One region of the Colwellia sp. BRX8-9 genome, then DNA from elsewhere that is predicted to be linked to it. Evidence: riboswitches for the same ligand, from Rfam matches in the RefSeq annotation. Region 1 holds a riboswitch; the other holds the start of a gene.
What was found. Region 1 has a riboswitch for cyclic di-GMP ahead of H4J70_RS19145 (DUF3718 domain-containing protein). Riboswitches for the same ligand answer to the same signal wherever they lie in the genome.

Region 1 (16,343 bases):
AGCCTTGAGCGATTTGAACCGATAATGGCTGCAGCCAAAAAATTAAACATTCCGGTACGTGGCTATGTTTCTTGTGTTGTCGGTTGTCCTTACGAGGGTGAAGTATCACCAGAAAAAGTGGCTGAAGTGGCTGAAAAACTTTACCAAATGGGCTGTTATGAAATATCGCTTGGCGATACGGTTGGTGTAGGCACACCTGTTAATGTACAGAAGATGTTACAAGCGGTTAGTGCCCGTGTACCTAAGGCTAAACTAGCGGTTCATTTTCATGATACCTATGGTCAGGCGTTAACTAACATTTACACCGCTTTACAAAATGGTATTGCCGTTATTGATAGTGCCATTGCTGGATCGGGTGGTTGCCCTTATGCTAAGGGCGCTTCAGGTAATGTTGCCACTGAAGATGTGGTTTATTTACTCAATGGTTTAGGTATTAATAGCGGTATTAATTTAGATAAGTTAGTCCATGCCGGTTGGTTTATCAGTGATAAATTAGGTAAAACCCCGGCATCTAAAGTTTCTAATGCTTACCGTGCACAGTAATAAATATAATAATAAATGACGATGTATGATAAATACTCCATAGAAATAAATGTAATGAGGATTAAATAATGGCCGGATTTGACAAAGTAGTAGCAAGCTATGAAGAAGCGATGGCAGGACTTGAAGACGGCATGACCGTTATCTCGGGTGGCTTTGGTTTATGTGGTATCCCAGAAAACCTAATTAGTGAAATAAAGCGCAAAGGCACTAAAGCATTAACGATGGTTTCAAATAACTGTGGTGTCGATGATTTCGGTTTAGGTGTGTTACTGCAAGACCGTCAAATCAAAAAAATTGTTGCATCATATGTTGGTGAAAACGCTGAATTTGAACGCCAAATGATGAATGGCGAATTAGAAGTAGAACTCACACCACAAGGCACTTTAGCTGAAAAAATGCGAGCTGGTGGTGCTGGTATACCCGCTTTTTTTACGGCAACAGGTTATGGAACACCGGTAGCAGAAGGTAAAGAAGAGCGTGAAATAGACGGTAGAATGTATATCCTTGAGCCCGCAATTAAAGGCGACTTTGCCATTGTTAAAGCCTGGAAAGCCGACCGTTACGGTAATTTGGTTTTTAGAAAAACAGCACGTAACTTTAATCCTATGGCAGCAACGGCAGGAAAAATTACCGTCGTTGAAGTTGAAGAGATAGTTGAACCTGGCGAGCTAGACCCAGACCAAATCCATACACCAGGTATCTATGTTAATCGATTGATTTTAGGTACATTTGAAAAACGCATTGAACAACGAACTGTTCGTACTGCTCAGTCATAAATAATTCCGGAGACTAAACAATGGCTTTAACAAGAGAACAGCTAGCACAACGTGTAGCACAAGAATTACAAGACGGTTATTACGTTAACCTAGGTATAGGTATTCCAACGTTAGTCGCTAACTATATTCCTGCGGGAATAGAAGTGATGCTTCAATCTGAAAATGGTTTACTTGGCATGGGACAGTTTCCCACCGAAGACGAAATTGATGCAGATTTAATTAATGCCGGTAAACAAACGGTCACGATGGCAAAAGGTGCCTCTATCTTTGATAGTGCCGAGTCATTCGCAATGATACGTGGCGGACATGTCGACTTAACCGTACTAGGTGCCTTTGAGGTCGATGTAAACGGTAACATTGCTTCATATATGATTCCAGGCAAGCTGATTAAAGGTATGGGCGGTGCTATGGATTTAGTTGCGGGTGCTGACAATATTATTGTTACTATGACTCACGCTTCTAAACATGGTGTTTCAAAACTTTTATCTAACTGCACTTTACCGTTAACAGGTAAGGGTTGTATTAAAAGAGTACTAACTGATTTAGCCTTTATCGAAATTAAAGATGGCAAGTTTCATTTATTAGAGCGAGCGCCAGGGGTCAGTATTGAGGAAATAATAAAACTCACTGAAGGTGAATTAATTGTTCCTGAACATGTCCCTGAAATGAAATTTTAATAACCTAGCGGCATATTAATCATACGATTAAATAAAAAAAGAGCTTCAGCTCTTTTTTTTTACCCTATATTTTAACATTACATTAAAGTTCACTTAACGGTTCTAATAGTCAATCATTCGATTAAGCACATGTTCTATTTGAAAAAAAATTGATAAAAGTGTTTTCTTTATTAAATTTCTTTACGCGTGTCATTAGCGTATTACACATTTTTCTTGCATTTATAGGCTCAATTCGCAATACTAAAAGAGACAAAGAAAAGGCAAAACACGTGAAATCGTGTTACGCAAAACCACCGGTCTAAGGGATTTATGTTTTATATATAAATTCTATGACAGCGGAGTCACCTCGTTATACAAGGTACATCCCGTGGTTTTTTCCTTTACTAACTAAATTAATTACAAGGTTATTAAAATGAAAAAATTATTACTAGCTTCTACCATCACTATTTTAACATTAACGTCTGTTGTATCGGCGCCGAAAGCACAAGCTGCTGACATCGCTCAAAGCGTTTGCCAGTATGTAGCTGCAGACGACAAGAAACGCATGCGTTCGTTCTTAAAAACGAATAGATTAAAAATTCGCACTATCTTTCATGGTATTGAGTGTAATGGACAGAATCTGTTGGCGTTTGCATCGTCTAATGGTTCAGTTAAAACAGGTTCTTTGATGATTTCAAAGTTACCAAAGAAAGTTGTTTCTGAAAACTTAGCTATTTTGCAAACCGGATCGCAACCATTGATAGACGCAGCTAACGAACGCGTTAGCAGCTAAACTTATTTTTTAGTAGATGTTATTTGTTCAATCAAGTGTACTGTTTTACTAGATAATAATTCTATGTCATTTTAAAAAGCCTGCTTCTGCAGGCTTTTTTTTGCCTTAGTCATTTCAATCTATTTTTTGACTCGTTAAGCTAGCACCAGGTTAAAAAACTGATTACACTTAAGTTATACGAAGAAGACTGCGATATACATGTTGAATAAAAGAAGTTATAAAGACAGTAAGAATGCTTTAGTACTTACTGGCGGTGGCGCTCGAGCGGCTTATCAAGTAGGTGTGCTTTCTGCCATATCAAAATTTGTCCCTAGAAATCATGGCATCCCCTTTCCCATTATATGTGGCACCTCTGCTGGTGCTATAAATACCACAGCGCTAGCTTGTTATTCTTCATGCTTTCATTTGGGGGTAAAAAAATTAGAATGGGTTTGGAAGAATATTAATACCAGTCGAATATACCATAGTGATGGTATACGGGTTTTCTCACATTTGGCGAAAGGTATACTGGCAAGTTTCCAAGCAGATTATGCCAATAAAAGTGCCCGTAGTTTACTAAACAACGCGCCACTTCGTGACTTACTGAATATGGTGGTCGACTTTAAACGTATCGACACCAATATTTTACGTGGCTATTTATCTGCAGTTTCTATTACTGCATCAAGTTACAGTAATGGCGATTCAATTAGTTTTTATCAATCTGATGAGTCTATTTCTCCTTGGTTTCGCGCTAAACGTCGTGGTGAGCCTTGCCAAATTAATAGTGAGCACTTAATGGCTTCTGCCGCTATTCCCCTTGTGTTTCCTTCAATCAAAATTCGCCAAGAGCATTATGGTGATGGGTCTATACATCAACTTTCACCGTTAAGCCCTGCGATACACTTAGGTGGAGAAAATTTGTTTATTGTTGGTGTTGATCAACCTAAAGCACCACTTCATAGTAAAGTGAATAATCCTCATCCTCCGACAACCTCTACTGTTGCCGGTCATTTACTTGATACTATTTTCTCAGATACATTACACAGCGATATTGAACGTCTAGAACGAATTAATGAAACAATAAAACTTATACCACCAGAACTTAGAAAAGAAAAAGATGGTTTAAAACCGATATCATCATTTCTCCTTAATCCCAGTCATGACTTTAATGCCATGGCCGTAGAGTATTTTTCAGACCTACCACTATCGATACGTTTATTATTACGCAGCGTAGGTATCTCTAATGACTCTGAATCAAGTATTGTTAGTTATTTATTATTTGAAAAAAATTATTGTCGGCAGTTAATTAAACTGGGATTTGAAGATGCTATGGAGCAAGAGACTGCGATTAGAAAATTTTTATCTCTTGAATAGCGATCCATTGCTAAAGTAATAAAGTAAACGCCTTGTTGAACAAGGCGTTTATTGGCTTAGTACACTGCGGACAACCAAGAAAAAATTCCCCCTCTCTTGGATGAAATGTCCTGCTCGTTATACTCATCTAGACCTAACAACACTGCGGACAACCAAGAAATAAGTTACCCCTCTCTTGGATAAAATGTCCTGCTCGTTATACTAATCTAGACCTAACAACACTGCGGACATCCAAGAAAAAGTTACCCTCTCTTGGATGAAATGTCCTGCTCGTTATACTCATCTAGACCTAACAACACTGCGGCAATCAAGAAAAAACTCCCCCCTCTCTTGGATGAAATGTCCTGCTCGTTATACTCATCTAGACCTAACAACACTGCGGACAGTCAAAGGAAAAGCTAAACCCCCTTTTGAACAAAGCGCTCTGCTCGTTCTACTCGTCGAGGCTTGCCGCGTACAATCAGGGTATCCTGAGCTTGAAGAATAGTGGCTTCATCGGGTTGCTCTGATTCAATATTGTTACGGCGAAGCGCAACCACCGTGACCCGTTTTGCCGATAAATTCAGTGACGCTATAGAATGCCCATTAGCATAAGAGTTTTCCGTTAATATAATCCCATTAGCGAATTCAATGCGATCCATAGCTTCAGGACTCATGTCAGTATGCTCCCCCTGAAAAAACCCATGCAAATGGCTGTAGTGGTCTTTACGTTCTTTTTGTACACGGCGAATTATACGAGAGAAAGGCACTCCGGTTAAAGATAACACTTGAGAGACCAGCATTAAGCTGCCCTCTAAACTCTCTGGTACCACTTGATTAGCACCCGCTTCTTGCAATGCTTGTAGTTGATCGTCATTTCGAGTGCGGACAAGGATAGGAACATCGGGTGATAATGATCTGACTTTTTGAATAACCTCAAGTGATTGTTTGTCTTCACCAAAAGCAATAACAACAAGCTTAGCTTGCGATAAGTGAGCCGCCTGTAGTAATTCAGTTTGTCTTGATGAGCCAAAAAGCACATTTTCTCCTGCTTCACGCGCTTTTGTTGCCCTAAGTGGGTCAATATCGATAGCAACAAACTTAATCGATTCTTGCTTTAAAAAGCGACTCACCGTTTGGCCAATTCGACCAAAACCACAAATAATGACATGGTCACTTAACTCTGTTTGCTCGGGAAGTTCAGCTAAATGATCGGTATCTATGGGCTTTTCGTTACTCAACATCAACGACCAACGACGAGCATTGTTAATCATATAAGGTGTTATCGCCATACTCAATACACCTGCGCCTAACAAGATAGAAGCCGTTTCAACCGGTAACAATTTAACCTGATTGGCTAAAGCAATAAGCACAAAGCCAAATTCACCCATCTGTGCCAACATAATACCTGCAGCCCAAGCATCTTTAGCCGCTTCCCCGGCACGTTTTGCTAAAAAGGCGATAATGAGTATTTTAACCACCATAAAGCTGACCATAACGCCGATAATAACCAATGGTGAGGAATAAACGATGCCGATGTCGAGTTTCATACCGACCGTTACAAAAAATAAACCTAGCAAGATATCACGATAAGGCCGAATATCGGCTTCAAGCTGATACTTGTACTGGCTTTCACCTAACATCATACCTGCGAGAAAAGCCCCTAAAGCCATAGATAAGCCAAACCATTGCGTCAATGATGATGCGACTAAGGTAACTAATAAGGTTGTTAAAACAAATAATTCATCGGTTCTAACTTGCGCCACTAAATTAAATAAACGTGGCAGCAACCATTTACCGGCAAACATTAACAAGGTAACGACAAAGACGCCTTTAACTAGAGCAATCAGTAGCTCAACAACCATTGAACTATCAGACTCCTGGGCAAACATCGGGATGATAATTAATAAGGGAACAACGGCTACATCCTGAAAAAGTAAGATAGCAACAGAGAGCTGCCCAGACTTTCTTTTCATTGCGCCCGTTTCACTCAATTGCCGAATAACGATGGCTGTTGAAGAAAGCGCTATAATACCACCAATAATCAAAGCACTAGCAAATGTCTGACCAAACAACAAAGCAATGCCCATAAAAAAAGCTAGCGAAATACCTACTTGAAGACTACCGACCGCTAAGACCAGATGGCGCATGGCGATTAATTTAGGTAATGAAAATTCTAAGCCTAGGGTAAAAAGTAAAAAGACGATACCTAACTCAGCAAAGTGATCGTAATCCACTTGGTCTTGAACCAAAGATAAACCATGATCACCAACCAGCATACCTGCCACTAAGTAGGCTAAAATTGCCGGTAAGTGTAAACGGCGAAATAACCAAACAATAAGTACAGCACTTGATAGAATAGCTAAGAGTTCAAAATGACCTGTCACAAAAAATCCTTATTATATCATTCGCATCGGTATTAAATTTATAAAAATAGAGTGAGCACTACTGAGTCTAAAGCAATTATCGGTAGTTTGACAGCGGCAACTCCTTGCCATTAATGAATTGTCAAAAATTCGTCAAAGATTTTATTAATATAAACTCATTTAATATCAATACTATAAAAACAACCACTTTAAAATAAATTTAGGTATAAAAATTGCTTAATAATATCTGATAAAATAATCAGGTGATGATATGCAGACATTAAATTTAGTAGATAATCAGGCTTTTCAATATAACGCTTTTAAAGTGTTTGATAGTCCTGACCATGAAAAATCTAATAGAAAATTAGCGTTAATGGAACAACTCCAAACATCGCTAGAGCTTGATCGTTTACTCAATATTTTTGCAATGGAAGCAGCTAAGTATGTCGATTTTTCAGGTCTATATTTCAAGAAAGGTGATATGACCGCTTCGATTAGAGGGAGTAGACAAGGTAAAAATGAACGTAGTTTTGAATTAAAACTAAACCAAAAGTTTGTTGGTATTTTGACCTACGCCATTAATTCACCAATAAGCATTACTAATTATAAGATACTTAACGAGTTACACCAGTATTTAATTCACCCATTAAATAATGCTTTACAGTATCAGGAAGCTTTGCTGTTAGCGATGCAAGATGGATTAACCTCTTTAAATAACCGTCGATGTTTTGATGAGCAGTTAAAGCGTGCTATGCACCATGCAAACCGCCAAAATAGTAAAGTCGGTTTAATCGTCTGCGACCTCGATAAGTTTAAATTAATTAACGACAGTCATGGCCACAATTTAGGTGATGATGTCTTGATTCAGTTTTCTTTGGCGCTTAAAGAAAGTGTCCGAGATTCTGATAGTTTATTTCGATTTGGTGGTGATGAGTTTTCAATCATTGTTGAAAATGCCACGCTAGATTCTCTACTCGTTATTGAACAGCGGATATACAGCGCAATGACTCGTGATCCTTTATTATCAAAACATCAAGTCAGTTGTAGTTTAGGGCATACTTTTATGGACAGGATGGATACGCAAGCAAGTTTTTTTAAACGCGCCGACAAAGCGCTATATCAAAGAAAAATATTTAAAGACCGTAAGCTAAGTTTAGTCTAGTGAGGTTAACTTAGCTTAATTTTTCGTCTTCTGCAAAATAGCGAAGCGCTAATTTTTGTTGCTCTGGCGTTCTGCCAATAAGCAGGCGGCAAAACCTTACCGCTTTGCCAAATTTGTCAATGCCAACAATTGATAGTGCTTTCTTAAAGTTTTCAGCCGACAAGTCATAGGTTTCTATAAAGTGCTCAATAGCAAGATCAACACTTGGATAAGTTACCCCATCAAAAGTAAACTCGGTGCCAATATAATCAACATCGAGTTCGACGCCCTCAAGCGACAATAACCAGCCTTGATAATTTAAGCGTTGTTTGGCTATTTCATACATCATCCAAGCACTTTTTTGAAAGCCAACAAAATTTCCGCTTTCAAACTCACTATCGGCAAGCTCTTCTTTCGTCCAATTGATACCTATCGCTAAATCTTTTTGATAGGTTTGTGCTAAAAAGTGCTTAACATTATTGGCAACAGCCCAAATAGAATGCTGCTTTGCCTTTCTCGCTAAAGAAGTACATTCACGACAACTAGGTACAGATAATGGCGGATGTGAGCAATCAAAAACTAGAAAATATTGATGCGGAAAGCCAAATGTTAATTCAGATGGCTCGCCACAAAACCAGCACTGGTGGCGTTGTTCAAAGGGTATATCAACTAAGGTGTGTGCCATAAGTACTGTTCAACAATAAATTATCTACGTTTGCCGGTAGGCGCTGGTTTGGCTTTTTTGGCCACTTTTGCACGTCGTTTAGCCGCAGGCGTACTGTCTGCCTTTTTACGAGCTATTAATTGGTTTTTCTCTTGTGTCGCTTTGTAACGGCTTTTCTTTAGAGGTTTATCCTCTTTTTCAGCATATTGTGCTGGTAAAGCACGTTCTAGTTCATAGCCAGGGACAATTGTTCGTTCAAAAGTTCGACCAATTAATGCTTCGATATTTTCTAAAAACTGTTCATCTTTAGGGCTAACTAGTGAAATTGCCGTACCAGACTTTCCTGCTCGGCCTGTACGTCCAATACGGTGCACATAATCTTCAGCAAGATAAGGCAAGTGAAAGTTAACAACGTAAGGTAAATCAGGAATATCTAATCCTCGGGCTGCAACATCGGTAGCGACAAGCACGCGAACTTTTCCTTCCGTAAATTGTTCAAGGGCTTTGTTTCTTGCGCCTTGTGTTTTATCACCATGACACAACGCCGACTTAATTCCGTCAAGCTTAAGTTCTTTGGCGAGTATATTTGCACTTTCTTTGGTACCTGCAAAAACAAGTACTTGCTGCCAATTATTAATACCAATCAATTCTGATAACAATTCACATTTACGTGTTTCTGATACCCAATAAACTGATTGTTTAACCTTGCCTGATGTTGAGTTTTGGCGTGAAACTTCTAAGGTTTTTGGCGTATGCAAGACTTGTTTAGCTAACGTTTTCACTTTATTTGAAAATGTTGCTGAAAACATCAATGTTTGATGTTTTTGCTTAATAACACTGATTAATTGCTGAATGTCATTTAAAAAACCCATATCTAGCATACGATCAGCTTCATCTAAAACAAGAAATTTAACTTGTGATAAATCTACATTTCTCGCCACTACATGCTCAAGTAGACGCCCAGGTGTAGCAACAAGTACATCAACACCTTGCTTTAACATTCTAGTTTGTGGTGGCATATTTACACCGCCATAAACAGCACCGCAGCTTAATGGTAAAAATTCACTATAGCTTTCGATATTACGGGCAACTTGTTGAGTAAGCTCACGCGTTGGCGTTAAAATAAGTGCGCGAATGGTTTTTGATGAATTATTATCACTTGGAATTTTAGCTAAAGCCTCTAGTATAGGTAAACTAAAAGCGGCTGTTTTACCGGTACCTGTTTGCGCACTTGCCAGTAGATCAACCCCAGACCGAATAAGCGGTATAGCTTGCTGCTGAACAGGCGTCAACGTTTTATAACCACAGGCTTTAACTGCCTTTAATAGTTCAGCCGACAACCCTATTGCATCAACACTCATATATCACCACTTATCAAAAAAAAACGAAACCCAAAATTAAGGCGCGCATTCTAGCATAGTTTAAAGATTATTCATCAGACTATTTTTGCCAGATCCCTTTTGTCAAATTAAAACGATTATGCTCGCTTTCACTTGGCTTATAGCTCGGCAATTTTCCTTGGTTATGTTGCTGATGATAGTCTTGAGTAATACTCACCACAACTTTAGACAAGAGTAATAAAGCCGTGACATTAACAACCGTCATAAGCCCTGTAGATAAATCAGCTAAAGCAATAACTTGAGGTAAACTCGCTACTGAACCAAAAATCAACATCGCCAAAAATCCACAACGTAAAAACCAATGTCCAAGTGGATTATCCATATTTAAATACTTTAAATTATTTTCAGCATAAGCAAAGTTGGCAACAATTGAGGTGAAACCAAACAGTAAAATAGCGATAGTAATAAAATCGCTACCCCATGCGCCCACTTGATAAGCTAACGCTTGCTGAGTTAATTGTATCCCTTGTGCATCGCTACCTGTTTCTTTGAATAATAAAATAAGAAAAGCGGTACAAGAACAAATAACAATAGTGTCAAAAAACACAGCAAGCATTTGTATATAACCTTGTGAAACAGGATGAGGAGGATAAGGTACTGCGGCGGCAGCGGCATTGGGTGAGCTCCCCATCCCCGCTTCATTAGAATAGAGTCCACGTTTTATGCCTTGGACTATTGCCGCACCAACTAAGCCGCTGCCCGCTTCTTTTAAACCAAAAGCAGAAGCAAATATATCGCTAATAATGGCAGGGATTTTTTCAATATTTAAAAAGATAACCGCTAGACAGACTAATAAATAAGCGAGCCCCATAAAAGGTACCGTTATTTCTGCAAAACGAGCGATATTTTTCAAACCACCAAAAACAATACAGGCCGTTGCTATAGTAATGACAATCCCGGTAAATAACGGGTTAATACCAAAAGAGCCATCAAAAGCACTGGTAATTGAATGGGCTTGAACTGAGCTAAAAACAAAACCATATCCGAAAAATAAACACAGCGAAAAAGTCACCGCAAGTTTTCTACTTTTTAAGCCTTTGCTCATATAATAAGCAGGACCACCACGAAAGTTTCCGTTGGCGTCTTTTTCTTTATAGAGTTGGCCTAATGCACTTTCAGCAAAGGCAGTTGCCATACCAACAAGAGCAATAAGCCACATCCAAAAAACAGCACCAGCGCCACCTAAGGTAATAGCGACAGCTACCCCCATCAAATTTCCGGTGCCGACACGGGCGGCAAGCGAAGTACATAATGCTTGAAAAGAAGAGATGCCTTGGCTGTCTGTTTTGCGACTTAATTTAAGTAACGTAAACATGTGAGTAAAGTGGGTTATTTGCAGGCACTTTAATCGCCAAGTAAACCAAATACCACAACCGGTCAGTAAATAGATAAGGACACTGCCCCATAAATAACCATTGATTGTACCTATCCATTGTTCTATCAAAATATCTTTCTCACCTTTTTAGATTATTACTAATTATCATAACAAACAAAGTACTACCAGCGTTAGACCCTATTAGTGTTAAGAAAAAAAATAGTACTAAGCAAAAAAAACCAGTGAACGATCACTGGTTTTTATTACTCAATGTAAAGTTAATTACAGCGCTTTAAATATTTTTTCAACAGAGTCTTTAGCATCACCAAATAACATCTGAGTATTTTCTTTAAAGAATAATGGGTTTTGAACCCCAGCATAACCGGTACTCATTGAACGTTTAAAGACAATGACTTGTTTGGCATTCCATACTTCTAGCACTGGCATACCGGCAATAGGGCTGGTTGGATCTTCTGCAGCTGCAGGATTTACCGTGTCATTTGCCCCAATCACCAAAACAACATCGGTTTTAGGGAAGTCATCGTTAATTTCATCCATACTAAAAACAATATCATATGGAACTTTTGCTTCTGCTAATAAAACATTCATATGTCCAGGCAAGCGCCCTGCAACCGGATGAATAGCAAAACGCACATCGATCCCTTTCGCCTTTAACGCTTGAGTCATTTCATAAACAGGATATTGAGCTTGCGCTACAGCCATACCATAACCTGGCGTAATAATAACGGATTTAGCTCCGCGCAACAGATCAGCAACAGCCTCGGCATTTATTTCAATGTGATCGCCATAATCAGTATCGTTATCAATAACAACATCGGTACCAAAACCTCCAGCAATAACACTAATAAAAGAACGATTCATCGCCTTACACATAATGTATGACAGTATTGCCCCTGATGACCCCACCAAAGCGCCGGTTACAATTAACAAATCGTTGTTAAGCATAAAACCTGCGGCTGCGGCTGCCCATCCAGAATATGAATTGAGCATAGAGACAACAACAGGCATATCAGCACCGCCAATTGAAGCAACTAAATGCCAACCAAAGACAAGTGCAATAAAGGTCATCATGTACAATGGATTAATAGCGCCATCACTTTGAACAAAGCTAATAAGTAAAACTAAAGTAACAATACCTGCTACTAAATTTAATTTATGGCGATGTGGTAACATCAATGCTGAAGAGCTAATAACACCGCGTAATTTAGCAAAAGCGACAATTGAACCGGTAAAGGTTATCGCGCCAATAAAAACACCTAAGAATACTTCAACTAAATGAATGTTGGTCTCCATTTGTTGGGTATCGGTTAGGTTTAACGCTAAAGAGTGGTCCATTTCAAAATAACTGTTAAAGCCAACAAGTACCGCAGCTAGGCCAACAAAACTATGTAAAATAGCGACCAGCTCTGGCATCTGCGTCATTTCAACTTTTTTGGCTAAATGTAAACCAATAAAAGCGCCAACTGACATGGTAATAAATATCACTAAAACATTATCGACACGTGGGTCGGCAATGGTTGCGATTAAAGCAACGGCCATACCCGTGATGCCATACCAATTACCTGTTTCAGCCGTTTCTTGCTTACTTAACCCTGAAAGACTAAAAATAAATAATAATGCAGCAACAATATAAGCTGCGCTAATTAACCCTTGAGAAAATTCCATCAATGCGCCCCTTATCTTCTAAACATTTTTAACATACGTTTGGTCACTACAAAGCCACCAACAATATTTATTGTGGCAATGAGCACCGCAATCCCCGCAAGTATTTGTATCAATATATTGTCTTGCCCTATTTGTAACAAAGCGCCAACAATAATAATGCCCGAAATGGCATTAGTAACACTCATTAAAGGCGTATGCAGCGAATGACTGACATTCCACACCACGTTGTAACCAATAACACAAGAAAGCACAAAAACAGTGAAATGAGAGAGAAAATCCGCGGGAGCAACACTGGCCACCCAAGCAAACAATAACGCGCCTATTGCCATAAACAGATGCTTTTTAGTTTGTGATGCGGGTTCTTCTTTCACATCGACTGCTTTAATTTTTACTGGAGCAGGTTTAGTGGGTGCCGCACTGACTTGAATTGGTGGTGGCGGAAAGGTAATTTCATCATGATGAACGACGGTCATATTTCGAACCACTTGATCTTCAAAATCAACCGTAATGGTACCGTCTTTATTTGGACACACTAATTTAGTTAAATTAACCAAATTATTTGAATAGAGCTGTGATGCTTGATTGGGTAAACGAGAAACTAAATCTGTGTAACCAATAATTTTAACACCACCAACATTAGAAACTTTACCCGGAACGGTTAAGGCACAATTACCACCACCAGCGGCCGCTAAATCAACAATAATTGAACCGGCTTTCATTGAATGAACCATGGCTTCTGTAATTAACTTAGGCGCTGGTTTGCCAGGGATCATCGCTGTGGTAATAATAATATCAACATCTTTGGCTTGTTCTGCAAAGAGTGCCATTTCAGCATCAATGAATGCTTTACTCATTTCTTTTGCATAACCATCGCCTGATCCCGTATCTTCGGGTTCTTCGTAGTCAAGCTCAAGAAACTCTGCGCCCATACTTTCAATTTGTTCCTTTACTTCGGGGCGCGTATCAAAAGCGCGAACCACAGCGCCTAAACTTCCAGCGGTACCAATAGCAGCAAGACCTGCAACACCCGCACCAATGATCATTACTTTTGCAGGAGGCATTTTACCCGCAGCTGTAATTTGTCCTGTTAAGAAGCGTCCAAAAAGATGGGTTGCTTCAATAACAGCGCGATAGCCGGCAATATTTGCCATTGAACTTAGTGCATCCATTGACTGAGAGCGAGTCATACGTGGCACCATTTCCATGGCAAAGGTCGTAATTGATTTTTCGCGTAAGGCTTCAAGTAACTCTGGACTTTGCGCTGGTGCAATAAAACTGACTAAATGTGCGCCATCTTTCATTTGTGCAACTTCATCAAGTGAAGGTGCATTTACTTTAAAAATAATATCTGACTGCCAGCATATTTTTTTAGTGACTAATGAAGCTTCTGCGTCGGCAAACTCTTCATCAGTAAAACTGGCTTTTGTGCCAGCTCCTTTTTGTACTTGGACACTAAAGCCAAGCTTAAGTAGAGCAACTACCGAGCTTGGCGATGCTGCTACTCGGTTTTCCCCTGTTAGTGTTTCTTTAGGTATTCCAATATTCATAAGCCACCTTTTTTAAAAGATCGCAACTTCAACGTAAATTAAGATAAAGCTGCAACATATTACTTTTCTTATGGGTTTTATAATTAATGTTTTACCATCAATTGAATGAATTTCATACACCTAAAAATAATAATGGCTATTTTCATGATAAATATAGCCAGCTCCCCCCAGAACTAATTTTTTATCAGTCAAGGGGAAGTTCGCAGAGGAGAATAAGGTAAACTACGGAATAATTAATTTAACATCGCCAAATTTTGCTTAGCAACTTGCTCTTTTTCAACATACTGAAACCATTGTTTAGCTGTTTTAGCCGAACTTTTAATTTTTTTTGCTTGTTCAAAGGCAGATAAAGATTCGCCAAATTTTTGCAGATTAAATTCCGCCATACCTTTTGCTAAATACATATTACCCAGACTAACTTCTGAAGCTAAGTCACCACGACTTAGTGCTTCATTAGCTGAATTAATAGCAAATTGCCATTTTTCTAAGTTTAAATAAGCTTGTGCTAAAGCAGCATCAAACTTACCTGTTTCAGAAATTTCTGCTGCTTTAATTAATACCGGAATTGATTTTTCATCATCTTTTGCCGCTATGTATGCATTAGCCAGCATCTCTAAATATTTTTCTTGGGCGATAACTTGACCACTGTCTATTGCTTCAGCGAGTAAGTTTGCCGCTTTAATTGGCACGTTATGAAAGCGATACAGCTGCACTAAGGTGATAATGTCAGTTGACTGAGTCACATAGCCCGCTTGCCAAGCGCTTTCCATCACCGCAAGCTGCTTATCTTCTTGGCCAATTTCACCATACATTGCTGAAAGCTGTAACCAATATTTAGGTTTATTGTAATAACGAACCAGATTTTCTATCACAGCGGTTACTTCAATTGGCTGCTTTAATTCAAAGTAATTTGCACGTTGTAAAATCAACCAATTTTCTTTAGGAGTTTCATTGGCCACGATACTTTGTTCAATAGCCTGTGAAACATAGTGCAGAGACTGCTGATATTGTTTATTTTGATAATAAACTTGGGCAAATAAGACTTGTTGAGTATCGGTAATTGCTTTGTCGTTAGTTGCTTGCCACAAAACTAAAAATTTTAAAGATTGTGGAAAATTTTGCATTTGCATTGATAATTGCGCTAAAGAGTAAAGTGTCGACAGCCTTAATGTTTCAGGGATCGCCTTTTCATCGATAACTTTTTCAAAGCTATCAATGGCTGAAGCGATATCGTCATTACCGTAATACATAAAGCCATAAAAATTCCATAACATCGCACGTTCGTAACTGTTTAAACTATCAATGCGGTCTTGCACTTCATCAAGTACATCAAAGCCTTCTAAACCGTTACCCTCATCAGCAAGTTTTTGTGCTCTTGCCAATTGCGTATAAACACGGTTACGCATCGCCGGTACTTTCACTGAGGTTGTTTCTTTACCCAACTGTGCTGATGATTGCGCATTTGCAATACTGCCACCAATATTTTGGTTAAGTATTACCGGAGCGCTAAAGAGTAACGCGATTGAAAGGCAAGATAGCGCTTTTCTTTTTAATGTTGTCATTTTAGTCATCCTCGACTCCTTAACCTTCTATTTGGAAAGAAATTTTATTCTGCACGCCAGTAACTTCCATAGCGACACCATCAACTACCCGTGGTTTGTACTTAAATTTTAATGCTGCCGCCATTGCCGCTTGATCAAAAATACCCTCAGGTTTAGCTTCAACAACTATAGCGTCTCGCACTGAACCATTTTTAGTGACAATAAATTCAACAATAACATACCCTTCAATGCCACGAGATTGAGCACGACGTGGGTAAATAGGTGAGACTTTCACTATGGGCAAATAATCGCCATCACCGCCACTTAAACTTAAGCCCCCGGCTAAACTTAAATCGGTTTGAATATCAGCACCAAACCCGCTAGCAGTGCTTAATGCATTGGGATTAGCTTGCTGCATTTGTGGTTGCTGCATTTGCGGTGGAGGTGCTTTAGGTGCTGGTGGTTTTTGCGGTTTACGTTCTTTTTTTGTAAGTTGCTGCTCTTTTTTCAATCTAATAAAATCGAGCACATTACCGCGAGGCGCTTCAGTTAAGGCATTATTACCACCAGAAATAAGCGCTTG
Region 2 (16,343 bases), on a different contig from region 1:
ACCGTTTTGAATTGCTTTAACACGCCGGGTGCTAAAACTTTTACCATCACGGATATTTTCGACTTCATAAACAACCGGCTTACTGGCATCACCTGGACGTAGAAAATAAGAATGAAGCGAGTGAACATTACGTGCTGAATCAACTGTTTCTTGAGCGGCAGAAACAGCTTGTCCCATTACTTGACCACCAAACAGCGCACGAAAGCCTAAATCTTGGCTTTGACCACGATAAATTCCTTGTTCGATTACCTCTAATTCTAATAATGAAGATAAATCATCCAACACTTGACTCATAATATTTAGCACTCACTGATATAAAATTTTGACTATAGCATATTTATAATTTATATCTTTAGCGACATTTTAAAATTGTTGAAAATTCATACGCTGCAAGGTAGTATCTAGGGAATAAGAAAATTATTGACTAAAAATACGAAGAGATCTCAATGGAAGCGCTATTAGAAAGAGAAGTATTGTTAGAAAGAAGGCAAGGTAGTAATGAGGAACAGTCGCTATGGGACAGGCTTTCTCTTGCACAAAAATTTGCCGCCAGTAGCATGACTCAGTTTGGTTACGACTTATCTTTTATTAGAAATAGCAATAACGGCAGCTTAGCCATATTACAATGCAATGGTAAAACAGCAACCATTAACGGTGAAGGTGAAGTAGACTCAACACCAAGTATAATTATTCGTCCTTAGTTATTCATCCTTGATTAAAGGCAAATACCTAGCCTACTTTCAGAGATACATGAAAAGATGCCCCTATTAGGCATCTTTTTTAGTTTTAGTCAGTAATAAAGCTTCAATTAAAGAAATATACCCCGTCAAATTATTACTTGACCACATACGTCTTACGCTGGCATCTTGCTTAGCAACATGCGCCGCGAACCTTTTAAAAGCGCCGTCGTCAAAATTTCCATAACACTTTTTAGTGATTGACTGCAGTTTACCTTTTCCTTTTAAACACTCAATAAAAATCGAGGCATAGTTATTAACCAGTGGTGAAATAATTTCAATCGTCTCAGGTTCTAATGCCTGACAATTTTTAATTATTTGTAATCGATTTTTAACAAAATCTTCGTGTCGCTTGGCAATTATTGCCATAGAGTCTATATAAAACTTATTTTCTTTCTGACTACTACTGAGCTCTTTTTTCACACTAAATAATTCGCGTTGCAGACCTTCTGCTCGAAAATAAAAATAAATACTCAAAGCTACAAAAATAGCAGCAATGGACAATACAAAAATCATATTAAGCCTATTAAAATAAAAAGTAATATTGACTACGCTTTAGTGGTTTCACTTAAACGCGATAAAAATATGTAAGGGTCAATATCTTGTGCTGTGGGTGAGCCATAGGCGTAGCCAATTTTAAGTGAATAATCACCTAAATTAGCGAAGAATCTCAGTTTAATTGCATTAGCTAAACTATTTAACTTAATCGCTATTTCAGCTTGAGTTTGGTGAGGACCTATCAGTAAATATTCACCATCGTTAATCGTACCCGCTTCATCAAATTCACCTTTTGACTCATTAAGTAAGGTCGCTAATGTTTTTGAAACTTCGAGCATAATTTTATCATTAAAGTGAAAGGTAAGCTCTTGCCAGTTAACAACTGATAAGTAGCCAATCGCTAAGGGATAGTCGTATTTCCTCGCCATTTTATAATTCAGTTGATAATTTCTTTTCGTTTGGGAGGGCGTTACCAAATAAGATAATGGCTGTTCCTCTTCATCGTATACTTGATTTAAGCGCAACGTTCTTTGTCTTAACCCAAAAAAAACCAACGTAATGACTAATAAAATAACGATCACAATCAATAAATATATAACTTCTTTTTGCGCGATAAATTTTGCACTGAATTGAGTTTGTAGCTTACTCTGTTCAGCGAGATTCAGGATTAAATTTCGACTTTTATCATTTGCACTTAACATTTGACTGGAGTCAATAATTAAAGAGGGTTCAGCCTTTTTCTGAAACTGTTGAAGTAATTCAAGATAATTTTTATGGGCCATTAACGCATTTTTATAATCACCGTTTTGCTGATACATATGACTTAATAAAAGTAATAATTTAGCCTGCTTTTTTGATAGCTTTATGTGTTTAGCAGTTAATTCAGCTAATTGAAGGTAATGTTGGTATACAGCTTTATTGTTTAATAGACTTGAGGTCTCTGCTAATAGAATTAACGAGGTTAAATAAGGCTTATTTAAGCTCTTTTCATTAAATGTAGCACTGGCTGATAATAGCCAATTATGTGAGTCACTAAATTCTCCCTGCTTTAATAACACCTCTGCCAATCCTAATTCAGCATAGGCAGCACTAATTGGAGCATTTTTATTTTTGCCGTGTTTTTGTGCTTCCCAAAAAGCATTGTAAGCATCATCAAATAAATTTAACTGAAAATAAGCACGGCCTAAGTGTAAATAAGTTTGGTCAATATTAGCCAGTTTGTCTAAATCAAATTTTAACGTTAATAGCTTATTTTGCATGGTTAGCGATGTTTGATAATCGCCTAAATAATAATATGCCGTTGCTAAAATTTCTAAAAGACAAAGGTGATCCTCATACTGAGGATTTACCGAAATCAGCACCTTAACTTGATTAAGATCATTCATCGATAAATCGTTTTTATTTTGCAACGCATAGGTAACAGCTCGATAACTCAAAGCAATTAAACGATATTTTAGCACTTGTGGAGAATCTGCCATTAAAATAACATTGGTTGCCATATTTTGAGTTTGTTCATACTTCTCTTGTAAATAATAGCCATCTGCAACTTTCAGCAATAAATTAAACTTTATGGCTGGTTCAAGTCCTTGCAGAGAAATTCCATCTTGCGCAAAATGAAATGCTTCGCTATTTTCACCCTTATTATTGGCAACATCAGCAAGAAGGATGAAGGTTTTTCCACGAATTTGGACGGTATAATTTTCTTGAGATCCCAAAATTTTTTTTGAAAGTGTAATGATCTCTTCGTAGGGAAGGTTTTCAGCGTCTTGTAAAAAATAGCGCTCAACATCTTTAATATTTTGCTCAACGTTTAAAGCATCATTGGCAAAACAAAATAAAGGAGCTATAAAAAAACAAAGGATCAACAACAGTTTACAGGGCATTATTAACTAAAATCCTTTATCTAATGATCAGTAGAGTGATCAGCCATAACCTATAAATTTATCTATTACTTATAGGTTTTCGTTACGGTTCAACAAATTATTCATAATAAAGGTTTACAAGCATAGTTCAACGCTTATAATGAATTTAGAGTTTCTAAAACTCGAAAAGGGCAAATCTAGTGAAAGCTAGAGACGCAAAGTTACCGGTCTAAGGGGAAACCTAGGATAGCGGAACTGCCAAGTATAGATATAGTGGGGGCTTGTCTTTATTTTGAACAGTTTGCTTTCGGTATACTTTGCGGTCCTTCCCTTCTTTTTAATTATTTTCTGTCATATATTACCTTCATTTAAAATACTATATAACTAAACATATGTTTTTTATAGACAAAAAATATATGTGGTACTTTACTTGTTTATACTAGAAAATGGTCTATTGATATTATTAATTGGGTGTGCAAATTGAGATGGAACAATGAAATATCATGATTCCATAAAACAAGCTGAACTAAAAATGAACATGGCCGTAAAACAATTACAGCGGTGGTTTTTACCTGTCAGCCCAATTAATTATTCGGTTAGCTACGAATATATTAATAAAAAAAACATTCTTCTTAATACTGCCATTGAAAATAAACTTGCCACGGGTAAAAAGCTTGATGATTTTTTCATTGAAGAAAACTATCGTCAATTCATTTTAGGCCAAAGTAAATTCAGAGATGAACTCATTGACGACCTAGATGACGTTGTCACCCATGTTGAAAAAAACAGCCAAAAATCATCGCAGAGTATTAATAAACTGATTACCACGCTAGACGGCAATATTTCTGATCTACAATCTGCCGATAAAGAAAAAATAGTCGTTGCGGTAAATAGCATTCGCCAGGCATCTAAAGCCTTTAAACTACACCAACAAAAATTTGCTGAACATATTTCTTTTACCCGTAAAAAGACCCAGGCGTTAAAAGTTGAATTAAAAGAAGTACGTGAAGAAATTTACATGGATCCACTTACCGGTCTTTATAATCGTAAAGCTATGTCTAAGCATTTAGATTTATGGCTAACAGAAGATCCAAGTCGGCAAGTTGCCGCAATTGTCGTCTGTGTTGATCAAATTTCAGAAGTTAATCTGCAATTCGGTCATTTAATTAGTGATGTTCTCTTATCAAAAATAGCCAGTAAAGTGAGTAGTTATGTTGATGGCAGCGGTCTACCAATACGTTCAGGTGGCGATGAATTTTTAATTCTGTTACCTGATATTGACAAAGAAAGTGCTCGAGAAATTGCCAGTAAAATAACACATGGCGTTGAAAAGCTGCGCTTTGTTAGTAGTAAGTCTGGTATTAGATTACCTCAAATGACATTGTCTACTGGTGTAGACACCTTTAATATTGCTGAAAATGCCAGCAGTATCTTAAAAAAATCACGCCTGTTACTACCCGATTTATACAAAAAAAATAATACATTAAGTTCTTAATCACTCAACAAGATACTTTTTGCTTGATGACATTTTTCTCTCGCTGATATTTTCACTTCAATAAATAATATCAGTGATAGTATGCCCAACTTTACTCAATATAATCAGTAATAATCTTAATATACTCGGTGGTAAATCAAAGAAGATTACATTGCGAGTGCTTAGCTAAAAATAGTCGACGACAGCCTCCTTGTTTTCTCATATACTGAATGCAGTGTAAAATTCCTAACGACTAAGAGAGAAATAATTTATGAAAAAAATTACTTTAGCTGTTGCTGCTACTTTAATGATGGCGTCTCCTGTTTTTGCTGGTGATGCTGCTGCTGGTAAAGCAAAAACTGGTATGTGTGCTGCTTGTCATGGTGCTGCTGGTATCTCTGCGGTACCTATGTACCCAAACCTTGCTGGTCAAAAAGAAGCTTATCTTGCTAAACAGTTGAAAGACTTTAAAGCGGGTAAACGTAAAGATCCTGTTATGGGACCTATGGCTATGGGTTTAAGTGATGAAGATATCGCAAATATTTCGGCTTATTACGCTAGTTTAAAATAAACTCAGTAGTTATTGTTGAACCTGGTTCATCAAAAATAATATTAAAAAACGCTCAATTGAGCGTTTTTTGTTTTAAGCATTATGCTGTTGAATAACTTGCAAAAAGTCATGTCCATAACGGGCAAGTTTTGTATCACCAATACCATTAATATTTAGCATTTGCTGTGATGTTTTTGGCTTTATACGCGCAAGCTCTGACAACGTTGCATCATTGAAAACAATGAATGGCGCAATATCCTCTGCATCTGCAATCGTTTTACGCAAACTTCTTAATTTAACAAATAAGACACGGTCATAACGTTTATCGGTTTTATCTTGTTGCCAATAACTCGCTTTTTGTAACCTTGGTGAAGCTAACATTAAGGGTTCATCCCCTTTCAACACCGAGCGCGATGCTTGTGTTAAAAATAACGCAGATTGTTGAGAAATATCTTGCTGTAAAAATCCCAAATGAATCAATTGTCTAATAATAGCAAACCAATATCCCGGAGTTTTACTTTTACCGATAGCGAAAGTTGACACTTTTTCATGCTGCAGTTGCCTAACTTTTTCGGTTAACTCCCCTCTGAGCACTTGCACAACATGTTCAATATCACCTTGTTGCTGGATACGAAACACACAAGATAAGACTTTTTGTGCCGCTTCAGTAGCGTCAAATTGAGTGGGTGGATCTAAACAAATATCACAGTTACCACATTTTTTAGTGGTAAATTCTGCAAAATAATTAAGTACAACTTGTCGACGGCAGGTTTGAGCTTCAATAAAGCCTTTTAACGCTTGAAAACGCTGTTGTTCAACGTTCACCCTTTCTTCATTATCACCATCAGCTATATACTTGGTAATGCGTTCTACATCTTTTTCATCATACAAAAATAACGCTTCTGCCGCTAAACCGTCTCGGCCAGCACGGCCAATCTCTTGATAATATGACTCGAGTGTTCTTGGAGGTTCAAAATGAATCACAAAGCGGATATTTGATTTATTGATGCCCAATCCAAAAGCTACGGTGGCAATAACCACTTGAATATTATCTTTGGCAAAACCATCTTGGACAATATTGCGCATCTCTGTTTCCATGCCAGCATGATAGGCAGAACAATTTATACCCGCACTTGCTAACATTTTAGATAATTTCTCAACTTGCCAGCGGCTACTACAGTAAACAATGCCGCAATCATCACCACGCTTTTTAATGTAGCGTAACACCTGGTGATCGCCCTTATATTTATCCGCTAAGGTAAAACGAATATTAGGCCGGTCAAAGCTATCAAGATGAATATAAGGATCAGTCAATGCGAGTTGAAGAAGAATATCTCTTCGGGTTGTAACATCGGCAGTTGCTGTTAACGCCATAACCGGTACCGATGGAAATCGTTGTTTAATTGTATGAAGTTGTGTGTATGCCGGCCGAAAATCATGTCCCCATTGTGAAATACAATGTGCTTCGTCAATAGCAAATAAACTTATCTGTATGCTTGCCAAGCGTTGCATAAAATAATAATTTTTTAAACGCTCTGGAGCTATGTATAACAACTTAAGCTCACTACGAGATAAGCGCTCAAAAATATCATTGATTGTTTCTTGATCTAAACTCGAATTAACAAAAGCCGCTGAAATACCTTGTCGAGTCAAACCATCAACTTGATCTTTCATTAAAGCTATTAAGGGTGAAACAACGATGGTTATTCCTGGTAATAATACGGCAGGCAGTTGATAACACATCGATTTACCACCACCCGTTGGCATAAGTACTAAACTGTCTCGACCTTGAAATAATTGCTGAATAATTTCTAATTGTCCGCTTCGAAAAGTTTGATAACCAAAATGATGCTTTAACGCATCTTCAAGCTGAGCTTGTGAGACTGTGGGGGGAGCTTTTAGCAACGGAGTAAACTTTATTAAACGACAATTATTGTTATTTTACCCCAGCCACAAAAAAAGTCGAGAGCACTATTTTAGTATTTATTGAATGCTTAGAAAGATAAGTGCTAAGCTACAATGAAGACATTAGACCAGTTAGAAGAATCTGCTGGTTAAATTGGAAGGATTATGACAAATAATTTAGATGAAAAACAAATGATTGAGCAACTTACTCATTTTTGGTCACACAGCCTTCCCTTTAATAAATTACTGGGCCTAACCGTTAGTAAATTTGATTGTAATACCTCTGAAGTACGTTTTTTATGGCAAGATAAGTTAATGGGCAACCCATTACAGAAAACGCTACATGGTGGTGTCACTGCATCAGCCCTTGATTTTGCTGGTGGTGTTGTCGTGGCAGCGAATATGATTGAACAACTTGAGCACAAAACACCAACAACAATTCAACAAAGTTTGAGCTGCCTAGGAACGATAGATCTGCGTACCGATTATTTACGACCAGGTCGTGGTGAGGAGTTTATCGCTACAGCTCATATTATTCGTAGTGGCAATAAAGTCGCGGTTGCTCGCATGGAATTACATAACGAAAAAGGTGACCACATTGCTTTTGGCACCGGTACTTATCTAGTTGGTTAATATTCACCCGTTAATTTTTAAAGTGCTGGCTTTGTGTTCATACGATAGCTAGATTCAGGTCTATTTAAAAACGTACAACAGATATTCATTGTAAATGAGTAGTTATTAGCTAATTAAAGTGAATAACGTTAGCAAAAGTATTATCAATATACAGCCGACAGTTTGCGGTTATCGAACAAGTAAAGCGCTGAAATTAAAATCATTGTGTTATAATTCGGCTCTTTATTTTTGCTGCTAAAGTTTACTGAAAATCATGACTGTAACTGATAACAAAGACCGTAATGGCGTAATTAACGCGATTAGTGCTTATCTGCTTTGGGGTTTAGCGCCCATCTATTTCAAATTAATTTCTTCTATCAGCCCTGATGAAATTATGGTTCATCGTATTATTTGGTCGAGCCTACTGTTATTTCTAATCGTTATCATCAGTAAAAGATTTCGGGTATTAATCGATACACTCAAACAACCTAGGTTATTGGCTAAACTTGCCTTATCCGCTACTTTTCTATTAGTAAATTGGTTTTTATTCATCTGGGCGATAAATAATGATCATCTACTAGACGCGAGTTTAGGTTATTTTATCAATCCTTTATTTAGTGTCGCACTCGGTGTTATTTTTTTAGGTGAGCGTTTGCGAAAAATGCAGAAGTTTGCCGTTGCGCTGGCATTATGTGGCGTGTTAATTCAACTGGTTGCATTAGGTTCATTACCGGTAATTTCATTAGCACTTGCTGGAACGTTTGGTATTTATGGCTTGTTACGTAAAAAAATGCACCTTGATTCTTTTGTTGGTTTATTAATTGAATCAAGCATGATGCTACCGCTCGCGATTGTTTATTGGTTGTTATTTGTTAATACTAATACCGCTAACATGTTTGAAAACAGCTCAAATTTAAACCTGCTATTGATCGCTGCAGGCGTAGTTACTACAGCGCCACTGTTATGTTTTACTGCTGCGGCAAAGAGATTAACATTATCAACGCTAGGTTTTTTTCAATACATTGGACCCAGTATTATGTTTTTTTTAGCAACCTTCTATTATCAAGAAACATTGCAACCTGCTAAATTAGTCACCTTTGCTGCGATTTGGTTAGCTTTAGTTATTTATAGCCTTGACTCACTAAAAGCCAGAAATGAAAAACGTAAATTAGCATTGAATGAAGGATTAAGCCGTTAATTGTATTACCGGGATTATATCTAAGGTTGGTTAAGTACTGGCCTTAAGCTTTTTTGCCAGAGTAAGCTGAACACTAGAAACTTGTGCTAGTTTACTTTCAAGCTTTATTGGCAGGGTGATCTGAAAACTAGACCCTAGTGCTAGTTTACTTTCAATCTTGATCTTATCTTGTAGTTTTTAACTGTTAGCAATGCTGTAGAGACTATTTAAAAAGACGATGTCATTTAGTTAAGTTAAGTATTGGCTTTAAGCTTTATTGGCAGGGTGATCTGCAAACTAGACCCTAGGGCTAGTTTACTTTTAATTTTGATATTGCCTTGTAGTTTTTGACATATAATATTATAAACAATATTCATTCCTAAGCCAGTACCGCCAGAATTTCTTTTGGTGGTGAAGAAAGGTTCAAAAATATTATCTAGCACATGTTGAGTCATGCCATGGCCATCATCTTTAAAGACGATAACAACATGACCATCTTGGGTTTTCGTTAAGTCGATCGCAATATTGCCTTGTGCTTTATTTTCAAAAGCGTGCTTTAACGCATTCGTGACTAAATTTGTTAGTACCTGCGCTAACGCTCCAGGAATGGTGGTTATTTTCAATTCACTTTCACCGCTATATTGATAACTCACCCTAAAGCGCTTCATTTCTGCCGATAACGTTGACATGACCTCTTCAATATAACTGACTAAATCAATTTCTCGCTCTTCACCCACCATTTGATCTGCTGCGACTTGCTTGAAGTTATTCAACAACTCAATAACACGCTCCAAAGCGTTAGTATTCAAGTTAGAAGCCTTCTCCATACCATTAAAGTAATGTTGCATTGCCGTGCGGGTTAAGTTGCCTGTTTCAAAGTTTTTACGAATCTTTAGGGTACTTTCTAACGCTGAACTTGTTGATGTTACCGCAATACCAAGTGGGGTATTAATTTCATGGGCAACTCCTGCAGTTAAGGTGCCTAACGACGCCATTTTTTCAGATTGAATTAATTGCTTTTGCATCTTTTGTAAATTTTCGAGCGTACGAGTTAATGTTCGTGTTGTCTGCCTATTTTTAACAAAAAGTACGACCACCAATCCTGAAATCACTACTAACAGGGTAAGAAAGGACGCCATTACAATCAAATAAAGTCGCTGTTTATCAATGCGTTCTTCGCGATTATCTAACTCTTGATTTTTTTTATTTAATTGCATGCCTTGAAAACTTATTTGTTGCTGTTGCCGTTGCAAAATATCTTTATTAGTCAATATTTTTTCAGCCATAGCCCTATTTTCTTGTTCTTTATTGACAACCGAGCTTTGCTGGTTCTCTAAGTTTGTTTTTGCTACTTTTAACTGGGTTGCTACTTGCTGTAATTGCAGCTCTTTGGTTTTTATCGAGCGTTGCTGTTGTTCAGTATCTATCTTTAGGATATTTAGCTCTTGCTGACGCTTACCCGCCATTTTTTCTTGCTGTGTTAAATTCTTATTTAAGGTATTAAGCTTTTCTTTTGCTGAGGATATTTGATTTTCTTGATCGGTTAACTTTTGGTTCAACCTTGCTTCACGCGCCCTAATGACTTGTAATGCCAACTCTGTTTCTCTATACAAGGTAGCCACCTGAAGTTCAGTCCCCCCTGACAATAATAATTCAGCAGACATCACCAACCCCTCAAAGACAATATTTGATTTATTCACTTCAAAATCTATCGCAGAATTTTCAGCATCGTTAACTAGGTTGATCATCACATTATGCTTATCAATACTGTTATCAGTAATTAAAAGTGTGCTGCTACTGCGGAGAATGGCAGCAATATCGGCTATTTCAGTATTGCTATTGGCCGCAGTAAAAAACAAGTCAGTTTGTTTACCCGCTTCGATATTTTTTATGACAATAACTTTGATTGGCTTGTTTCTAATGACACGCTTAGCTAAGGTGTTATTAAGCAAAGCAGCAAAAGTATCATCACCATAAACACCGATAACAAATTGCTGTTTGTTATTTTCATTTTGCCAGCTAACATGTTTAATAAAATTGTAAATATAAGCGGCTTTAACTTGCTCACTATCAATTTGCTGGGCAAAAATTGAGTTTGAGGTGCTAATAAAAAAACAAAACAACATCAGCAAATGTTTGCTCATGAGCATTATTTTTTTCTTCATTTAGTGCACCCTGTTGTTAAAATAGTTTAACCACTTTACTTTTTTTTATAAAAAAAAGCACCTTTAAGTTAATTCAAGATCGGCATTACTTTAACATCTACATTTTAACTAAAGCGTTAATCATCGACGCCAAAAAGACTCAATTGATTGCGGCCATTTTCTTTAGCATTATAAAGCGCACTTTCCGCTTGATTCAGTTGTTTAGCAAACGTCTCTTTACTATTACAAACTAAGCCTATGCTGATGTTAAAGGCAATATGGTGCTCTTCAAAAGTTAGCTGAGAAACAGAAATGTCTCGACGAAGATCGTCTAATTTAGTGTAAAGTTGATCCTCATCAGTACCGTACATTAAGACGGCAAACTCCTCACCACCTAAGCGGGCTAGCAAACCTGATCCTAGATGTTTACGCATATATAATGCCAGTACTTTTAAGACATGATCGCCAGCATCATTTCCGTAGTTATCATTGATTTTTTTGAAAAAATCAATGTCGAGCATAGCAACACAATAAGGCATGTCTCTTTTAATATATTGCGGTACCAGTTGTTCTGCTTTAGAGAAAAAAGCCCGTCTGTTAGGTAAGTCGGTTAAATAGTCTACGTTTGCTGCTTTTTGTATTTGTTCAATATTGTTTAAATTCTCAATATTTTGGGTAATTCGACAATAAAACTCTTCTGGGCAAAAAGGTTTACGTAAAAAGTCATCCGCACCATTTTTAATAAAGCGTGCCGAATGCATACCGTTGTCTGCTCCAGATATACCAATAATAGCGAGTTGATCACGACTATAAATTTTACGGATTTCATTAGTTAATTCGATACCGTCCATGATAGGCATTTCCAGATCGGTGATCACCAATTTAATGTCTTTGTGCTGCTTTAAGCGTTCTAGCGCTTGCACACCATCATTGGCTAAATAAACATTAAAGTTGCGGCGTTTTAAGAGCTGAGAAACATAATTTCGAGCCGCTAAAGAATCATCAACAACAAGAATACCTGTGCTGCTGTTGGTTATTTGCCAATGTAAAATACGTTTTAAATAAAGGAAAGCTTGGCTATTCTCTTTAGGGATATAGTCAACAACGGGCTGAGCAAGTATTTGCTGTCGAGTCGTCTCATCCATTTTACCTGTCATAACGACACTTGGAATACCATGAGAGAGCACACAAGCTATTGCTTCGCCATTGGGAGCATCTGGTAAGGCATAATCTATAGTGGCTGCAAAAAAATCATTTTTGCCCTGTAAAATTTCTTCTACTTCAGCAAGTGTGGTAGCAATAGTTACCTGATAATTTAATGCCTCGCCAATTTGCTTAATAACACGAGCAATAGGCTTACTGTCTTCTACTACGAGTAACTGCATTGACATATAATTTCATACCTTATTTTTATAATGGCATCACATGAAAGAACCAATTATTTTCATGTGATATTAAACGTTGGCTTGTAAGTTAGCATAGGCGACCACCAGCCATTTACTACCTACACCAGCAAAATTAACTTGAATACGACTTTGAGCTCCAGAACCTTCATAATTTAAGACAACGCCTTCGCCAAATTTAGCATGAACGACTGACTGTCCTAAACTAAAGCCGCTGTTCTCAAACGTTTCCAGTGTAAAAGTCGAAGAAAACTTACCTTTAGTTGATGGACGAGTCACTTGGTTTTGTAGTCTTATTTCTTCGGTACACTCAGGAGGTAATTCACGTAAAAAGCGACTGGCTTTATGGAATTTTTCTTGTCCATAAAGTCGACGGCTTTCTGCATGACACAAGTATAGCTTATTCATAGCACGTGTCATGCCGACGTAACATAAACGCCTTTCCTCTTCTAAACGTCCTATTTCTTCTACTGATTTTTGTGAGGGAAACATTCCCTCCTCTAAGCCGGCAATAAACACTAATGGAAACTCTAAACCTTTCGCAGAGTGCATAGTCATTAACTGCACAGCGGGTTCATAATCATCGGCTTGTGACTCGCCAGCCTCAAGGGCAGCATGGGTTAAAAATGAGGTGAGTTTTGTTTGTTCTTCTATTAACTCGGGGTCCGCTTCGAAGGTCTGACAAGCGGTAACAAGCTCATTTAAGTTTTCTATTCTTGCCTCGGCACGTTCACCTTTTTCAGCTTGATACATGGCTTTTAAACCACTGTGTTGAATAACATAGTTGGCCTGTTGGTCGAGGTCAAGGTGGCTAGAGTCATCTTCGAGGGTGTCGATAATATTAATAAAATTTTGAATGACTTTCGCACTTCGTCCTTTCAATTCATCATTTTTTAGCATGAATTGACACGCTTGCCATAATGTCATTTCTAAACTGCGCGCAGCGTCACGTATTAACGATAGGCTGGTATTACCAACGCCACGTGTTGGGGTATTAATAATACGTTCAAAAGCCGCATCATCATCGCGATTATTTAATAAGCGTAAGTAAGCAAGTGCATCCTTAATTTCTAAACGCTCAAAGAAGCGTTGACCACCATAAATACGATAAGGTAAGCGACTCTGCAAGAGCGCTTCTTCGAGTAAACGAGATTGCGCATTACTGCGATATAAAATAGCGACATCATCTAAGCTGCCTTCTTTACGCCAATCCGTAATTCGACCCGCAATAAAGCGAGCTTCATCTATTTCGTTGAATGCCGTATAAATAGATATTTTTTCGCCCGCTTCATCTTCGGTCCATAACTTTTTACCTAAGCGGTTATTATTATTGGCGATAAGTTTATTAGCCGCATTAAGAATATTGGCTGTGGAGCGATAATTCTGCTCTAAACGGATAGTTTTCGTGTCGTCAAATTCATTGAGAAAACGCTGAATATTTTCAATTTTTGCGCCACGCCAGCCATAAATTGATTGGTCGTCATCACCAACAATCATCACCTTACTCGATGCATTACCCAGAATATTTAACCAGGCGTATTGAATGGCATTAGTATCTTGAAATTCGTCGACTAAAATATGCTTAAAACGTTGCTGATAATGGGCAAGCAAAACGGGGTTATTCAACCAAAGTTCATGAGCACGCAATAATAACTCGGCAAAATCGACTAAACCGGCTCGGTCACAAGCTTCTTGATATCCTTGATAAACTTTAACAAATGTTTGCTCAGTGGGATCATCGTAAACCTCTATGTGCTGTGGACGAATGCCTTCATCTTTTTTTCCATTGATATACCACTGCATCTGCTTGGGTGGCCAACGTTTTTCGTCAATACCTAACGAACGTACGATGCGCTTAACTAAGCGCAGTTGATCATCTGAATCAAGTACTTGAAAATTTTGTGGTAATTTAGCTTCTTGAAAATGCATACGAAGTAAGCGATGGGCTAAACCATGGAAAGTACCGACCCACATACCATGAACGTTACCCTCAACTGTTTTTTCAACACGCACTCGCATTTCTGCTGCTGCTTTATTGGTAAAAGTAACGGCTAAGATACTATGAGAAGAGGCGTTTTCAACTTGCATTAACCAGGCAATACGTTGCACTAACACCCGAGTTTTACCACTTCCTGCGCCAGCTAATACCAACATATTTTGTAGTGGAGCGGCGACAACATCTCGTTGTTTTTCATTGAGTGACTCAAGTAGTTCAGAAACGTCCATAACGAAAAAATAACCTTAGAAAAGTAGAAAGTAAGTATAGATAAAATTATAACAAGTGACACAATTCGCTAATATCTGCTAGCTCAATATTAGGTAAAACAGTTAGTGGTTTGCCAACATCATAGCAGGAAATCCATGCGGTTTGGCAGCCAGCATCGATAGCACCTAAAATATCAGAGCGACCACAATCACCAACATGTAATAGTTGTGACGGTTTTATTATTAATTTTTCGCAAGCTTCAACAAACATATCTGCTGCGGGCTTTTGCCGTAGTCGTTGATTTTTATTTAAAGCTGTTGTTGATAAATCCCCGGCATGAAATCGATAGCTAAAGTAAGCTGAAATACCTATTTTATCAGTATCAACATTGCCGTTACTGATGGCCACCAAGGGATATTTTTTTTGTAAGCTTTGCAATAATTGATGCACAGCTTCTGGCACCACAAAATCACTGCGTTGTTGAACAAAATAATCTAACGCTTTTTGTGCTTGGTCACTCGCAATGTCATCAGCTAAACCCAATGCTTTCATGCCTAGGGTGTAAGTGGCTAAACGTATATCACCCACATGGTGTATTAATTGTGGATTCGCGGCTATGGCTTGCTCGCGAAAAGGTGACCAAAACCGGTAATCAAAAAGAGTATTTTTTGTCGCATGAGTGGCGATGATCTGTAATGAGAAAAGTGCCGAAAAATAAGCAACCATTTTGGCATCTGTTGCCATCATTACCGGATAATTACTATACAGGGTATCATCAAGGTCAAAACTAATGGCTTGAAAGGGGGCTAAGCGACGATAAAATTTCATTGTCTGTGTTATTTATACAGTTGTTGAAAAAGTAATTTTGCCACCAGCTTTCTAAATTGACTAAGCAATAAAGTATCCATGCGTGGATCAAAGTGGTCGGCGTCGGCACTGCTTATTGCCATAAAACCAATGTCATCATTAATATGATTTAGCTTAATTAAGACCACAGAGCCTTCTTGATGTTGCGAAAAAATAAGTTCTTGCTCGCTTTTTTGTAAGCGCCCAAAATAATAATCATCTTTGGATAAACGATTATTCATCACCCCTGCACAATCGTTTTTAACGATGCTAGCATGGTCAACCTCAGTATGCTCTTTTAACCAGACTTTCAAACCCGATAATGACAATAATTCTGTGGTTGCTTGATACAAACAATCAAGCAACTCAGGTGCGGAGCTGCAATCTAACAAGCGTAAATACAAGTCGCTATACAAAGCAAAAAGCTGTTCATTATGGTTAGCTATCGCCATAAGTTGAGTGATTTCTTCTTCTAGACCATGAATTTTTTGACGTTGCTGGCTTTGTTGTCTTTGCACTAACGAGACGGTGCCACGATTAACATCGGATAAACGTAGACTAGTGATCAGCTCAGGATTACGATTAAAAAATTCTGGGTTATCATGTAAGTAATCAACAATGAGATCATCCGTTAAACTTACTTCATCTAATTGCATTGGGGTTGAGTCGTTCAAATTAATTCTCTATATCTTGAATAGTTAAATAAGCTAACTTTATGCTGATTATAAATTTAATTGCCCGTCAAATACATGTACGGCTGGGCCAGTCATTTTGACTGAATTACCCGGTCCTTTCCAATAAACCTTTAAGTTACCGCCCGGTAATTCCACCGTAACATCTCGACCTAATTTATTTTGTATTTGGCCAATAACTACTGCTGCACAAGCACCACTACCACAGGCTAACGTTTCAGCTGAACCACGTTCATA

Region 2: linked by a shared signal. The riboswitch ahead of H4J70_RS06990 (GGDEF domain-containing protein) and the one ahead of H4J70_RS19145 (DUF3718 domain-containing protein) in region 1 are both predicted to bind cyclic di-GMP.

Annotation. Positions count from the first base shown of each region.
Region 1 covers NZ_JACGVN010000034.1:6,968-23,310, reverse strand. Annotated here, with positions in the region: gene H4J70_RS19160 (hydroxymethylglutaryl-CoA lyase) at 1-543, shown strand, start outside; gene H4J70_RS19155 (CoA transferase subunit A) at 612-1,319, shown strand; gene H4J70_RS19150 (3-oxoacid CoA-transferase subunit B) at 1,340-1,996, shown strand; cyclic di-GMP riboswitch class I at 2,246-2,345, shown strand; gene H4J70_RS19145 (DUF3718 domain-containing protein) at 2,409-2,768, shown strand; gene H4J70_RS19140 (patatin-like phospholipase family protein) at 2,967-4,121, shown strand; gene H4J70_RS19135 (monovalent cation:proton antiporter family protein) at 4,520-6,487, opposite strand; gene H4J70_RS19130 (GGDEF domain-containing protein) at 6,738-7,628, shown strand; gene H4J70_RS19125 (hypothetical protein) at 7,639-8,292, opposite strand; gene H4J70_RS19120 (DEAD/DEAH box helicase) at 8,313-9,632, opposite strand; gene H4J70_RS19115 (sodium:alanine symporter family protein) at 9,712-11,115, opposite strand; gene pntB (Re/Si-specific NAD(P)(+) transhydrogenase subunit beta) at 11,269-12,672, opposite strand; gene H4J70_RS19105 (Re/Si-specific NAD(P)(+) transhydrogenase subunit alpha) at 12,684-14,219, opposite strand; gene H4J70_RS19100 (lipopolysaccharide assembly protein LapB) at 14,453-15,790, opposite strand; gene H4J70_RS19095 (energy transducer TonB) at 15,801-16,343, opposite strand, start outside.
Region 2 covers NZ_JACGVN010000006.1:105,621-121,963, reverse strand. Annotated here, with positions in the region: gene tesB (acyl-CoA thioesterase II) at 1-294, opposite strand, end outside; gene H4J70_RS07005 (hypothetical protein) at 447-701, shown strand; gene H4J70_RS07000 (hypothetical protein) at 768-1,253, opposite strand; gene H4J70_RS06995 (hypothetical protein) at 1,286-3,118, opposite strand; cyclic di-GMP riboswitch class I at 3,278-3,360, shown strand; gene H4J70_RS06990 (GGDEF domain-containing protein) at 3,591-4,592, shown strand; gene H4J70_RS06985 (cytochrome c) at 4,843-5,142, shown strand; gene recQ (DNA helicase RecQ) at 5,215-7,026, opposite strand; gene H4J70_RS06975 (thioesterase family protein) at 7,192-7,659, shown strand; gene rarD (EamA family transporter RarD) at 7,913-8,836, shown strand; gene H4J70_RS06965 (YfiR/HmsC family protein) at 9,070-10,980, opposite strand; gene H4J70_RS06960 (diguanylate cyclase) at 11,097-12,350, opposite strand; gene uvrD (DNA helicase II) at 12,414-14,588, opposite strand; gene H4J70_RS06950 (HAD-IA family hydrolase) at 14,635-15,396, opposite strand; gene H4J70_RS06945 (DUF484 family protein) at 15,405-16,088, opposite strand; gene dapF (diaminopimelate epimerase) at 16,137-16,343, opposite strand, start outside.